One region of the Catenulispora sp. GAS73 genome, then DNA from elsewhere that is predicted to be linked to it. Evidence: riboswitches for the same ligand, from Rfam matches in the RefSeq annotation. Region 1 holds a riboswitch; the other holds the start of a gene.

Region 1 (7,411 bases):
CTCCCGACCGCCGAGGTCGGCTTCCTGGGCATGGTCCGCAACGAGGACACGCTGCAGGCCTCCACTTACGCCACCCGCCTCCCCGAGCACCTGGCCGGCCGCCAGTGCTACCTGCTGGACCCGATGCTGGCCACCGGCGGCACGCTCATCGCCGCCATCCGCCTGCTCGCCGACCGCGGCGCGGCCTCGGTCACCGCCGTCTGCCTGCTCGCCGCGCCCGAGGGCGTCGCTGCCGTGCAGGAGGCGTTGGCGGACCTGGACGTGCCCGTGGCGATCGTCACAGCGGCCATCGACGAGCGGCTCAACGAGAACGGCTACATCGTCCCCGGCCTCGGCGACGCCGGAGACCGCCTCTACGGGACCGTCTCGGCCTAGAACACACCTGAGCGAGAAAACATCTGTGGGGCCGGAGATCCGGCCCCACAATCGTCTCTGATGCCCACTGGGCCCTCTGCCCGCGCAGGCCTCACTGCGCCTTGAGCGCCGCCAACACCTTCGCCATGCTCTCCTTCGCGTCCCCGAAGAGGAGCGAAGTGTTCTGCGCGTACAGCAACTCGTTCTCGACCCCCGCGAACCCCGGACGCATCGACCGCTTGCAGAACACCACCTGCTGTGCGAGGTCCACGTCCAGAATCGGCATCCCCGAGATCGGCGAGCCGGTCGGCTGCCGGGCCGCCGGGTTCACCACGTCGTTCGCGCCGATCACCACGGCCACGTCCGCCGAGGCCAGCTCCGAGTTCGCCGCGTCCAGCTCCAACAGCGACTCGTAAGGCACGTTCGCCTCCGCCAGCAGCACGTTCATATGCCCCGGCATCCGCCCCGCGACCGGGTGGATCCCGTACGACACCTGCACCCCGCGCGAAGTCAGCAGGTCCGCGACCTCGCGCACGGTGTGCTGGGCCTGCGCCACCGCGAGCCCGTAGCCCGGCACGATGACCACCTTGCGCGCGTACCCCAGCAGGATCGCGACGTCCTCCGGCGAAGACGTCCGCACCGGCCGCGCCGCGCCGTCACCACTGGCCCCGGCACCGCCGGCGGTAGCGGTGAACGCCCCGAACAGCGTGCCGGTCAGCGGACGTCCCATCGCGGCGGCCATCATCCGGGTCAGCAGCGTCCCGGACGCCCCGACCAGCGTGCCCGCGATCACCAGCAGCGTGTTGCTGAGCACGTAACCGCTCGCGGCGACCGTGAGACCGGTGAAGGCGTTCAGCAGCGAGATGACGATCGGCACGTCCGCGCCGCCCACCGGCAGCACGAACAGTACGCCGAAGGCCAGCGCCAGCAGCCCCAACAGCACCATCAGCGCCGTGCTCGGCCACGGCACGAGGAACACCGCGAACAGCACGCTCGCCGCCGCGACCCCGATGGTCAGCCAGCGTCCCGCCGGCAGTACCACCGGCCGCGTCGTCATCAGCTCCTGCAGCTTGGCGAACGTGATCAGCGATCCGGAGAACGAGACCCCGCCGACCAGGATGGTGAACGCGGTCGCCGCCAGATCCGCGGTGGCCGCGTGCTCGATCCCCTTGCCGGGCCGCAGGAACTCCACGGAGGCCACCAGCGCCGCCGCCCCGCCGCCGACCCCGTTGAACAGCGCGACCAGCTGCGGCATCGCGGTCATCCGCACCTGCCGGGCGGTCGGCAGGCCGATCGCGGTGCCGACCACGATCGCGCCGATGATCAGACCCAAGTGCTTCAGATGCGGCGTGGTCAGGGCGACGATCACGGCCAGCGCGGCACCGCAGGACCCGAGAAGCGTCCCCAGACGCGCGGTGCGCGGCGCCGACAGGCCCTTGAGGGTGAGGATGAAGCAGATCCCTGCGATCAAGTACGCGGTGTCTCTCCAGGCGCTGCTCACTTGCCGCCCTCCCCGGAGGAAGCGGAGGAAGAGGAAGCAGAGGGAGAGGCCGGCGAGGTCGAGGGGGCACCCGCCGCGCCAGCAGCACCGCCAGCCCCGCCCCCGCCCCCGGGATCACCGGGAGCCCGCCGCGGTTTCGCGAACATCCCCAGCATCCGGTCCGTCACCGCGAACCCGCCGACCATGTTCACCGTCGCCATCACGATCGCCAGCAGCCCGATCACCAGCTGCAGGTTGTCGGTCGTCGACCCGGTGGCGATGATCGCGCCGACCAGGATTACGCCGTGCACCGCGTTGGCGCCGGACATCAGCGGGGTGTGCAGGATCGAGGAGACCTTGGAGATGACCTCGAAGCCGAGGAAGACGGCCAGCACGAAGACCGTCAACCACGCGGTGGAACTCATCTGAACTCACCCTTCAGCAGCACGCAGCAGGCGGCGGCGATCTCGTCGGCGGCGATGTCCTCGGGAGTTGATAAAAGCACTCCGTCCTGGCAGATGGCCAGGATGAAAGCGGACATGTTCGCGCCGTAGAGCCGCGAGGCGTGCGCGGCGAGCTGACTGGGGACGTTGCGGCCGCCGTGGACCAGCACGCCCTGGTGCCGGACGTCCTCGCCGGGGCGCGAGACCTCGCAGTTGCCGCCGTTCGGGTTGTCCGCGGCCAGGTCGACGATCACCGAGCCGGGGCGCATCTTCTCCACCATCTCGGTGGTGACCAGCAGCGGGGCCGGACGGCCGGGGACCGCGGCGGTCGTGATCACGACGTCGGCGGCGGCCACGAACGGAGTCAGGGCCTTGCGTTGCCGGTCGGCCGCGTCGGCGGCCTGCTCGCTGGCGTAGCCGCCGCTGCCCGAGGTCTGACTTTCGACGTCCAATGTGATCGACTTGGCGCCCAGCGAGCGGATCTCCTCGGCCGCGGCGGCGCGCACGTCGTACGCCTCCACCACCGCGCCGAGCCGTTTGGCCGTCGCGATCGCCTGCAAACCGGCCACGCCGGCGCCGAGGACCACGACCTTCGCCGGCGGCACGGTTCCGGCGGCGGTCATCAACAGTGGGAAGAAGCGGGGGAGTCGTTCGGCGGCGATCAGGGCGGCGCGGTAGCCGGCCACCATCGCCTGGGAGGACAGGGCGTCCATGGACTGTGCGCGGGTGATGCGGGGCAGCAGTTCCAGGGCGAAGAAGCTGGCGTGCCGGCCCACCAGGACGCCGGCCGGGCCGCGGCCGTCCTTGGGGGAGGACAGGCCGATCACCGCGGTGCCGGGCTTGAGTTTGGCGGCGGTCTGCTGATCGAGTTGTCCGACGGCGGTTAAGAGATCGATGTTCGCCAAGACTTCTTCCGGGCTCTTCGCGATGATCGCGCCCGCCGCGCGGTACGCGTCGTCGTCTTCGGCGGACGCTTCGCCCGCGCCGGATTGGACGTACACACTGTGGCCGGCCGCGATCAGGCGCCCCGCGGACTCGGGAGTGAGCGCCACCCGGCGCTCGAACGGGGCGTTTTCGGTCAAGACACCGATCTGCATGCGATCAACCTAGCCGGGGAATGGTCCGTATGTGTGCCCCCTGACACAGAAGTCCACTGAGTCGTTATCGTCAGCCTTGCCGCTGGACGAGATCAAAACCCTTTGCCCCGGCTAGGCTTTGACACAGTGGGGAAGCTGTTAGGTAGGAGTGAACCGGGAACGCCTCGCATGATGCTGACTCCGGTCGCGCGGCACCTCGACCGTCCAGATGAAGGGGATCTGACGTGAAACTCAAGCCGGCCGTGCAGTGGGGCATTGTGCTCTTCTTGATCTACTTTGTGGTCCAGAACCCGTCTGGCGCGGGCAACCTGGTCCAGGGAGCGTTGAACTGGGTGGCCAGCGTCGGCAAGACGCTCGGCGACACGTTCCACAACCTGGTCGCAAGCTGATCGACGCGAGACGGTAACCCGACGTGTCCGACTCATCGCCACCGCTCTATGGCCGGAAGTTGCTCAGGCCCGAGCTCGAAGACCGCGCCAAACGGTTCCTCGTGCCGGGTGAGCGTCTGGTCATAGCGGTACGACATCATCTGGCCGCGATCATCATTCCGGTGCTGATCGCGGTCGCGGCGGCGGTCGCCGCCATGGGTATCGACATCTTCTCCACTCCGGACGCGGACAAACTGCGGCTCGGGGCGTGGGTGGTGGCCGGTATCGCGTTCCTCTACACGGCTTGGAACGTCGCGGTGTGGAACCAGGACCTGCTGATCGTGACCAACAAGCGGATCCTGCACACCCACGGCGTGATCACCCGGTCCTTCGACGCGCTGCCGTTGGGCAAGGTCAACGACATGCGGGTGGAGCAGGACCTACTGGGCCGGATCCTCGGCTACGGCAGGTTCAACGCCAAGGCCGTGGGTGATGCCCCGCTGGGCAGACGCGGTCTGGACTACATATCGCATGTCGAGCAGACCTGGCTGGAAATCAGCAACCTGTTGTACGGCCCGGGCGCCAAGTCCGGTCCGAAGGATCCACAGGAGGTCCGCCTGGTCGGGGTCGTCCTGCCGGACATGAACGGCGAACCGGTCGAGATCGTCATGCCTCCGGCGTCCGTGAAGAGTCCTGCCGATGACGACAAGGCACACCCTGTGAACGCCGCCATGCTCCCGGTGCGGGTATTCCGTGACGACAAGGGCGAGCGGGCGTTTGAGACGGACGTCACAACGTCGAGCAACAAACGTCGCAGGATACGCTTTTTCCGCTAACCGGACATCTGGCTCTCAGGCCCAGGTCGCGCCCGAAAACGGCACGCCTGGGCCTTTGATTTCGTTTACAGCCGGTGCTCGTCCCCGCCCGAAGGGTGGCCGGTATCTAAGCGTTCGCTGAACGAATCATGGACTTGTCGCTTGTTAGGCAGGCTGCCGGTGACTAACGTCCACAGGGCTTCGCCGCTCCCAACGGGCCAGCAGGTTCCGGGCGTCGAGGCACCGCCGAGTCCGCGCACGTTGCGGAGCCGGGGAACCAGGTTCGTCGGCGCGACCCGAGCGGCAACGCGGGGGTGGCGCCAGTGGGGTGAATCGGTCGGCGTGCACTCGCCGTCGTGTGTGCGCGTGCGACCGTAGGGCTACTTCTTCAGTCCGAATCCGTCAGCTAACCCGGTAGGCGGACAAGGAGGAGATGGAGCCCAGAAGCTCGCATGACTGTCAATGCCCGACATCGTCGTCCGCGTGCCCCTAAATACACCAAGCTCGCGATCGGCGCGGCCGCGGCCGGGACCATGGTCCTGGTGCCCAGCGTCGCCAACGCCGACCCGCAGCCCACCATCGCCCAGGTGAACGACCAGCTGAACAAGCTCTACCAGCAGGCCGCCCACGCCGACGAGGCGTACAACACCGCGCAGGACGCGGAAGCCAAGCTCCAGCAGCAGGTCGACGGCATCAACCGTGAGATCACCGCCGAGCAGGCGACCATGACGCAGACCAAGTCTCGCCTCGGCAGCCTGGCCGCCGCGCAGTACCGCAGCGGCGGCATAGACCCCACCCTGCAGCTGCTGATGCAGTCGGACCCCTCCACGATGCTCAACATGTCAGCGACCGTGGGCCGGGTCCAGGCCGACAACGCCGGCACGCTGGGCCTGCTGGCGCAGCAGAAGGCGGACCTGGCGGCCAAGGCCAGGGAGGCGGCGGCCAAGATGGCGCTGCTGGACCAGCAGACCAAGTCCGCCGAGGCGACCAAGAAGGAATTCGACGGCGACGTGGCCAAGGCCCAGGCGCTGCTGAACTCGCTCCAGGCGCAGCAGCGGGCCGCGCTGAAGGCCGAGCAGGACCGGCAGCAGGCCGCGGCCCTGGCGGCGGCTCAGGCGGCGGCGCAGCACTCGACCACGACGACGTCGTCTTCGGGCTCAGGCTCGGGGTCGGGTTCCGGCTCGGGCTCGGGCACCACCAACGGCGGCGGCACCAAGGTGACGATCCCGACGGTGTCCGGCCGCGCGGCAGCGGCGGTGGCGTTCGCCCAGGCACAGCTCGGCAAGCCGTACATCTTCGGCGCGACGGGCCCGGGCGGCTACGACTGCTCGGGGCTGACGCAGGCGGCGTGGAAGGCGGCCGGGGTGGCGATCCCGCGGACCGCCACGGCGCAGATGCAGGGGCTGCCGGCGATTCCGGGGTCCTCGGCGCAGCCCGGTGACCTGGTGTTCTTCTATGGGAACAGCAGCTATGTGGACCACGTCGGGATGTACATCGGGAACGGCATGCTGATCCACTCGCCGCACCCGGGTGCTTCGGTCGAGGTTGTCGCGGTGAGCTCGATGCCGCTGGTTTCTTACGCGCGGCCGTAGGGCTTCCCTTTTTGGTTGGTGAATTTCGGCCGGCTGCCGGTCGGTGCGGCGATAGCCGGCCGGCCGGTCGCCACCAGGCCGCCGTTCGGCTCGTCCCGGGCTGTGTGGGCCCGGGACGTCAGCGGTGCCCGGTCGGCCCCGGCCGGTGTCGCGTACTCCTCCCCAACGCGACTCCGGCCGGAGCCCGCCGGGTCCCCGCACGACGCCATTCGGGCGCCTCCCGGGCGCCCTCCGGACATCAACGCGCCACGCCGTGCCAGGCGGCCGCCCCCGAGCCGCCAGACCCTGGACAGGGCGCGTAGACATCCGTACCCGGGACGAGTGGAACAGCTCCGCATTTTTGCGTAGTACCGCTCACAGCTCCTATTGGGCCCCGCTGCTGTTAAGCTCAGGGGCACAGACGTTTACCAGAAGGGAGGTGGCCACGTGAAGAAACTGCTTCTGCTCGTAGTGGCTGCCATCGGCGGTCTGCTGGTCTACCGGCAGGTCCAGTCCGACAAGTCGGAGCAGGACCTCTGGACCGAGGCGACCGACCCGGTTCCTTCGGCCTGAGAACCGCTCATCCGGCTTCCTCGGCAGCTAGAGCCGGGGCACGGTCCGTCTCCCGGGTTCGGGAGGCGGACCGCTCTGACGGGGCCATGGCGCAATTGGTAGCGCACCTGCTTTGCAAGCAGGGGGTTAGGGGTTCGAGTCCCCTTGGCTCCACAGGTAGTACAAACCAACCCGTTTCGGAGATACCCGAAACGGGTTGGTTCCGCATTGGCGCCGAGTCACAAGGTTCCCGTTGGACGTCACAGCGCTCACTGCCGGGTCACGCCGATTGGGTCCAGCGCGTGTGGGTGCTGACGTAGCCCTGGTCGGCGAGCCAGGCGGCGGCGCGTTGGTGCTTTCGCGCGTTTGCAAAGGCGAAGTACGGTTCCAGGGTGCCGGTGCGGTCTGCGAGGACGTCTTTGAACCGACGGAAGGGGCCGCGGCCGGTGACGGCTACGGTAAGTAGGTCGGCCAGGTGATCGTCGGTGAGGGTGGCGATGTAATCCACCATGTCCTGGTAGGCCTCGTGGGAGCCGAGGCGGTCGACACCCAGCTGGTTCTCGACCGTCTCGTACAGGTCGATGCCCTCGTCGTCGCGCATGTACTCGATGACGCACTCGGGGAAGACTTCGCCGGTCTCCAGGTCGAGGATTCCGCCGCCGGTCATGGGATCGCCTTCGAGCGCGTCGGCAAGATCTTCCAGGTCCACGGGGACCGGTTTCAGGCTATCT
Region 2 (7,411 bases), on a different contig from region 1:
GCCGGGTTCCCCGAGCGGGAGCGGCCCTTGGACTTGGCCGACTTGTCGGCGGCCTTGGCCTTGGCCGACTTGCGCTTGGTGCCGCCCATCGCGCCGGCCCCGGGCAGCCCCGGCATGCCGGGCATCCCGCCCTTGGCCATCTGCTGCATCATCTTGCGGGCTTCCAGGAAGCGGTCGATGAGGTTGTTGACCTGCTGCACCGTGGTGCCCGAGCCGCGTGCGATGCGCTGCTTGCGGGAGCCGTTGATGATCTTGACGTCCTCGCGCTCGCCCGGGGTCATCGACTTGATGATGGCCGCGATGCGGTCGACGTCCTTGTCGTCGATCTCGTTCAGCTGCTGCTTGATGTCGCCGACGCCGGGCAGCATGCCCAGCAGCTTCTTCATGGAGCCCAGCTTCTTCAGCTGCTCCATCTGCTTCAGGAAGTCGTCGAGCGTGAACTCGTTGCGCGACAGCTTCGAGACCATCTTCTCGGCCTCGGCCTGGTCGAAGGCCTGTTCGGCCCGCTCGATCAGGGTCATCATGTCGCCCATGTCGAGGATGCGGCCGGCCATCCGCTCGGGGTGGAAGACGTCGAAGTCCTCCAGCTTCTCCCCGGTCGAGGCGAACATCACCGGCTTGCCGGTGACCTGGCGCACCGACAGGGCCGCGCCGCCGCGGGCGTCGCCGTCGAGCTTGGTCAGCACCACGCCGTCGAAGCCGACGCCGTCCATGAAGGCCTGCGCGGTGGTCACCGCGTCCTGACCGATCATCGCGTCGACGACGAACAGGACCTCGTCGGGCCGGACCGCGTCGCGGATGTCGGCGGCCTGCTTCATCAGGTCGGCGTCGATGCCCAGGCGGCCGGCGGTGTCGACGATGACCACGTCGTACATCTTGGCCTTGGCGAACTCGACCGAGTCCTGGGCCACCTTGACCGGGTTCCCGACACCGTTGCCGGGCTCCGGGGCGAACACCGGCACGCCGGCCCGCTCGCCGACCACCTGCAGCTGGGTGACCGCGTTCGGCCGCTGCAGGTCGGCGGCGACCAAAATCGGGGTGTGGCCCTCGGACCGGAGCCAGCGGGCCAGCTTGCCGGCCAGCGTGGTCTTACCGGCGCCCTGCAGACCGGCGAGCATGATCACCGTCGGCGGGTTCTTGGCGAACCGCAGCCGCCGGGTCTCACCGCCCAGGATGGCGACGAGCTCCTCGTTGACGATCTTGATGATCTGCTGCGCCGGGTTCAGCGCCTTGGAGACCTCGGCGCCCTCGGCCCGCTCCCGGACGGCGGCGATGAACGGCCGCACAGCCTGCAGCGAGACGTCGGCCTCCAGCAGCGCCTGCCGGATGGCCCGGAGCGTGTCGTCGATGTCCTGCTGCGAGAGCCGACCCTTGCCGCGCAGGTTTTTGAACGTCGTGGCCAAACGATCAGAGAGCGTGTCGAACACGTCGTAGTCATCCTTCGCGCGGAAATCAACAGATCGGGCGGATTAGAAAAACCGCCGTAGTCCACCAGGGTAGCCGCTGACGTCGCCGGACCCGAGTCTGACGGTGTTTGTCAGAACGGTGCGCCACCATGGTGACAACACGAGGTGAGGGAGAACAACACAGTGACTCTGGTCAACAAGTACGCGGGAACGTGCGCCGCGTGCAAGGGTCGGGTGGAAGCCGAGGCCGGTGAGCGCGCCAACATGGACGGTGCGTGGCAGACCTATCACCATGGGTGCGCCCCGGTCTGGGAGCCTCAGCCACGGGTCCAGGGTCAGACAGGCGAGAACGCTCCGCAGGCAGCCGTCCCGCCGCAGCGCGGCGCGCACGACGGCTGGCACCGCCGCCGGCTGGCCGGCTTCGACACCGAGACCACGGGCCGCGATCCCAAGACCGTGCGCATCGTCTCGGCGGCCATCGTCACCTCCGACGGCGCCGAGAAGACCTTCCTCATCGACCCCGGCATGGAGATCCCGGCCGAGGCCACCGCGATCCACGGCATCACCACCGAGTACGCCCGCGAGCACGGCGCCCCGCCGCGCCGGACGCTGGACGAGATCGCCGACGCGCTGGCCGTCGAGCTGCGCGCCGGCACGCCGCTGGTGGTGTTCAACGCCCCGTACGACCTGACGCTGCTGGAAGCCGAGCTGGCCCGCAACGGCCTGACCCCGCTGGCCTCCCGCGCCCCGGTGGCCCCGGTGATCGACCCGCTGGTCATCGACCGGCAGATGGACAAGTTCCGCAAGGGCGCGCGCACGCTGGAGGCGCAGTGCCAGTTCTACGGCGTGACCATCACGCACGCGCACGACGCCGCGGCCGACGCGCTGGCCGCGATGAACCTGGCGCAGGTGATCGGCGCCAGCTACGCCGCGGTGGGGACGCTGGACGCGGTCCGGCTACACGAGGCCCAGGCGCGCTGGAAGGCGGAGCAGGAGGCCGACCGGGCCGCGTATCGGGAGCGGCGCGGGGAGAAGTCGTACTCCGAGCCGGAGTGGCCGACGCGGCCGCTGGCCACCTCGGCGTGACGAGCACCACAGGGCCGTAGACATCACCGTGGATATCGCCCCATAGACATCGACGCGATCCACCGACGAGCGGCGGGAGACCCGGAACACGGGTCGCCCGCCGCTGTCGTTCAAACAGGGCTAAACAGGCCACTGACATCCCCCGCACGGCCGCCCCGGGACTCCACCGGGCCGCACCGCCGGGGCCCGCGAAATGCCGGACTAGCTGGCACTCTTGCAGTAGTTTCACGTCTACCGCCCCCGCACTCCACGCATCATGCCGACGACACGTCGGCAAGAACCACGCGATCGACCCTGTCCAAACTCGGACAGGACGGAGTGAATCAGGATCTCTAAACGCCCTGCAAAGTAAAATCCTGGTATAGCGTCCTGGGCCGGTCCGTTTTGTCGTTCGGGGTCTCGCTAGGGTTACGGCCGGACACCCGTAACCACGCCGCCCGCCCTGGACGGTGGCGGGAGTTCACGCCGAATCCGGCAAAGCGCGGCCCGCAGTTTCCACGGACTCCCACACGGTCCGGGGGCGGAGCGCCGATCCGGAACCGGGGACCCACCAAGTCCCACCGGCCCGCACACACTGGGGCCAAGGGGTGAATCGGTCCGCTGCGAACCCCCGCGCGGCGGCCTGTAGGGCACGCTTCTCAGCCCGAACCCGTCAGCTAACCCGGTAGGCGGCAGGGAGAGAAGGAGAGTCGCCCTCGTGGCGTCCCACAAAACCGTGACCACTCACCGCGCGTCCAAGAAGACGATCACCGCGCCTCGCACCGCGGTGACGCTGGCGACCGCCACGGTCGGTTCCATCGCCCTGGTCCCGGGTCTGGCCCACGCCGACCCGAACGCGAACCTCAACGACGTCAAGAACCAGGTCAACAGCCTCCACCAGCAGGCCGAGCAGGCCTCCGAGGCATACGACCAGGCGGCCACGAACCTGGCCTCCCTGCAGCACAAGGTCGACCAGATCCAGGCCCGCATCACGGCCGAGCAGACCCAGCTGACCACCGCGCAGTCCTCGCTCGGCAGCCTGGCCGCCGCGTCGTACCGCGCCGGCGGCGTGGACAGCTCGCTGGAGCTGATGCTTTCGGCGTCCCCGGACTCGTTCCTGCAGCAGGCCACCGCGATGACCGAGGTGTCCAGCCACTCCGCGGACTCGATGAAGACCGCGCAGGAGATCAAGCGCCAGCTGGACCAGGACAAGGCCGAAGCCTCCTCGGACCTGCAGCAGCTGCAGAAGACGCGCGACCAGATGGCGGCGAACAAGGCGGCCATCGACGCCAAGGAGAAGCAGGCGCAGGCTCTGCTGGACTCCCTGACGCCGGCCCAGCGCACCCAGTACGTGCAGCAACAGACGCAGCAGAACCAGCAGAACATCACGCCGCCGACCACGTTGCCGCCGGCGACCAACGCCCGTGCGGCCGAAGCGGTCGCGTTCGCCAAGGCGCAGCTCGGCAAGCCGTACGTCTACGGCGCCGCCGGCCCGCGGAGCTTCGACTGCTCCGGCCTGACGATGGCCGCCTGGGGCGCCGCCGGAGTGTCGATGTCGCACTCCTCCTCGGCGCAGGCCTACGAGTTCCCGCAGGTCAGCATGTCCAATATCGCCGTCGGCGACCTGGTGATCTACTACGGCAGCCTGCACCACGTCGGGATATACGTGGGCGGCGGCGAGATCATCCACGCCGCCATGCCCGGCACCGTGATCCAGTACGCGCCGGTCAACTCGATGCCTGTGGCGATGATCGTCCGGCCGTAGTATCGTGCCGAGCCAGCCGCGGGGCGCCGACGTCACGTCGGCGCCCTTCGACGTTGTCAGGGGGAAGGAATGTCAGAGTACGGACTCGGTCGGGAGACCGGCGCGGTCGAGGAGCCGGTGGCGGCCGGCGGCGGTGAGCCGTGGTTCGAACGGGGCGAGGCGGCGGCCGGGGAACCGGTGGTGGAATCGGTCATCGACCCGGTGATCGACCCTGTCGTCGATCCTGTCGTCGATCCGATCGAGGAACCGGCGGACGACCCGGTCGAGGAGTACGCCGACCCCTATGCCGACCCGCAGGAGTGGATCAGCAGCCTGATCGCGAAGGTGGAGCGCGCCGAGCAGGGCATCGGCTCGGGACCGCGCGACGCGCTGATGGCGCGGATCAAGCTGGCGCAGGCGTATTCGGAGCTCGGCGACACCGTGCAGGCCGCCTCGCTGGCCGTGAAGAACGTGGCGCAGGCCCGGCAGCTGTTCCCGTCGAGCGAGGGGATGCTGCGGCAGCTGCGGGAGTTCCGGGACGCCGCGTGCGAGGCGGCGGGGTGGACCGCGGCGATGATGCGCGAGTCGGAAGAGGACGTGGCGGTCGAGGAGCCGAGTGAGTTGGTGACGCGACCGGACGCCGCCACAGCGGCCGGTGCCGAGGCGGCTGAGGCGGACGAGGACTTCGACTTCGAGCAGGAGGCGCCGGCGGCCGAGCCCGCGCCGACCCCCGCGAGTCAGCCCGCCGAGGCGGAGTCGGTCGGCGCGGTGATCCACGAGTTCGTGCGCCGCTCCCCCGAACCGGACGCGCTGCAGTGGGCCGCCGAGGTGCAGGCCGCGCTCACGCAGCCGGCCGAGTTGGCGATCCCGTCGCCGCCGGAGCCGGAGTACGCCGAGGAGGTCGAGCCGGCGCTGGCTTCGGCGGACCTGGCCGATCTGAGCGACCTGGCCGACCTCGCCGCGATCGAGGAGATCATCCGGCTGCGATACGAGCTGCGGGAGGCGCAGCGGACCATCGAGCGGCTGCGGCATGTGAACCGGAAGCTGCGCGAGGCGCTGGAGTTCGACGAGAAGGCTTAAGCCGCGGGCAAACAAGGCTCAACGCATGGCTCAACGCGCGATCCGACGCGCGCAAAAAGGCTCAGCACAAGGCTCAGCACACGGAAAAGCCGGGTCCGAAGACCCGGCCCTCCAGCGCCACGGCCGCACCGGCGACCGCGGCGCCTACTCCCACTCGATCGTCCCCGGCGGCTTGCTGGTCACGTCCAGCACCACCCGGTTGACGTCGGCGACCTCGTTGGTGATCCGCGTCGAGATCCGGGCCAGCACCTCGTAGGGCAGGCGCGACCAGTCGGCGGTCATCGCGTCCTCGCTGGAGACCGGGCGCAGCACGATCGGGTGGCCGTAGGTGCGGCCGTCGCCCTGCACGCCGACCGAGCGCACGTCGGCCAGCAGCACCACCGGGCACTGCCAGATCTCGCCGTCCAGGCCGGCCGCGGTCAGCTCCTCGCGGGCGATGGCGTCGGCCTCGCGGAGCAGGTCCAGGCGCGGCTTGGTGACCTCGCCGACGATGCGGATGCCCAGGCCGGGGCCCGGGAAGGGCTGGCGGCCGACGATCGCCTCGGGCAGGCCGAGCTCGCGGCCGACCTGGCGGACCTCGTCCTTGAACAGCTTGCGCAGCGGCTCGATCAGCTCGAACTGCAGGTCCTCCGGCAGGCCGCCGACGTTGTGGTGGCTCTTGATGTTCGCGGTGCCGCTGCCGCCGCCGGACTCCACGACGTCCGGGTAAAGCGTGCCCTGCACCAGGAACTTCACCGGCTCGCCGGCATCCGCCGACTGCTCGACGATCTCCCGCTCGGCCTGCTCGAAGACCCGGATGAACTCGCGGCCGATGATCTTGCGCTTCTCCTCCGGGTCGGACACCCCGGCCAGCGCCGACAGGAAGCGCTCCTCGGCGTCGACGACCTTCAGCTGTACGCCGGTGGCCGCGACGAAGTCCTTCTCGACCTGCTCGGCCTCGCCCTTGCGCAGCAGGCCGTGGTCGACGAACACACAGGTCAGCTGCTCGCCGATCGCCTTCTGCACGATCGCGGCGGCCACCGCGGAGTCCACTCCGCCGGACAGGCCGCAGATCGCGCGCTTGCTGCCGACCTGCTCGCGGATCGCCGCGACCTGCTCCTCGACGATGTTGCCGGTGGTCCAGTCCGGCTCGATGCCGGCGCCCTTGTAGAGGAAGTTCTCCAGCAGCAGCTGCCCGAACTGCGAGTGCAGCACCTCGGGGTGGTGCTGGACGCCGTACAGCCGCTTCTCGTCGTCCTCGAACGCCGCGACCGGGGTCTTGGCCGTGGTGCCGGTCACCCGGAAGCCCTCGGGGGCGGCCGTGACCGCGTCGCCGTGCGACATCCACACCGGCTGCTCGGCCTGCGAGCCGCTGAAGAGCGTGGAGTCGGTGTCGGTGACCTCCAGCGAGGTGCGGCCGTACTCCCGGCCGCCGGTCTGCTCGACAACGCCGCCCAGGGCCCGGGCCATCGCCTGGAAGCCGTAGCAGATGCCGAGGGTCGGCACCCCGGCGCGGAACAGCTCCGCGCCGACGTTCGGCGCGCCGTCGGCGTAGACCGAGGACGGCCCGCCGGAGAGGATCACCGCCTTGGGCTTCTTGGCGAGGATCTCGGCCACCGTCGCGGTGTGCGGCACGATCTCGCTGTAGACGTGGGCTTCGCGGACCCGGCGCGCGATGAGCTGCGCGTACTGGGCGCCGAAGTCGATGACAAGGACGGTGTCGGCAGGCTGCTCCATGATGCGGTCAAGTCTATCGGGACCGCGTGACTGCTCAGGTCACGACGGTGATCGCGGAAATCACGCGCCGCCGCGAGGTCAATCGCAAAATCAGCCCCACGCTCAGCGCGGCATCAGCCGCCCACCACCCCCGCCGGCGCCGTCCGCGGCCACGGCCGCACCGCCTCGATGTGCGCCGCGAGCCCCAGCAGCAGTGCCTCCCGCCCGGGCCGCGCGGCGAACTGCACCCCGATCGGCATCCCGCAGCTGTGCGTCCCGGCCGGGACGTTCATCGCCGGCCAGCCGGCCAGGCTCCACGGCGGGCAAAGCCCCGCATAAGAGGTGTTGGCGACCGCGTTGGCCAGCAGCCCGCGCCGTCCCCACCGCAGGGCCGAGGGCGGCGGCCTGAGCAGCGTGGGCG

Evidence for each region. A riboswitch is a leader RNA that binds a small molecule or an ion and turns the genes downstream of it on or off. The one in region 1 is predicted to bind cyclic di-AMP.
Region 2: linked by a shared signal. The riboswitch ahead of ABH935_RS39390 (NlpC/P60 family protein) and the one ahead of ABH935_RS21270 (NlpC/P60 family protein) in region 1 are both predicted to bind cyclic di-AMP.

Annotation. Positions count from the first base shown of each region.
Region 1 covers NZ_JBGCCM010000013.1:179,428-186,838, forward strand. Annotated here, with positions in the region: gene upp (uracil phosphoribosyltransferase) at 1-375, shown strand, start outside; gene ABH935_RS21245 (NAD(P)(+) transhydrogenase (Re/Si-specific) subunit beta) at 467-1,855, opposite strand; gene ABH935_RS21250 (NAD(P) transhydrogenase subunit alpha) at 1,852-2,259, opposite strand; gene ABH935_RS21255 (NAD(P) transhydrogenase subunit alpha) at 2,256-3,374, opposite strand; gene ABH935_RS21260 (hypothetical protein) at 3,599-3,763, shown strand; gene ABH935_RS21265 (PH domain-containing protein) at 3,823-4,578, shown strand; cyclic di-AMP (ydaO/yuaA leader) riboswitch at 4,792-4,992, shown strand; gene ABH935_RS21270 (NlpC/P60 family protein) at 5,010-6,149, shown strand; gene ABH935_RS21275 (DLW-39 family protein) at 6,576-6,701, shown strand; tRNA gene ABH935_RS21280 (tRNA-Ala) at 6,782-6,854, shown strand; gene ABH935_RS21285 (UPF0158 family protein) at 6,961-7,411, opposite strand, start outside.
Region 2 covers NZ_JBGCCM010000035.1:85,185-92,595, reverse strand. Annotated here, with positions in the region: gene ffh (signal recognition particle protein) at 1-1,427, opposite strand, end outside; gene ABH935_RS39395 (exonuclease domain-containing protein) at 1,590-2,492, shown strand; cyclic di-AMP (ydaO/yuaA leader) riboswitch at 3,009-3,178, shown strand; gene ABH935_RS39390 (NlpC/P60 family protein) at 3,190-4,236, shown strand; gene ABH935_RS39385 (hypothetical protein) at 4,306-5,295, shown strand; gene guaA (glutamine-hydrolyzing GMP synthase) at 5,440-7,011, opposite strand; gene ABH935_RS39375 (amidase) at 7,125-7,411, opposite strand, start outside.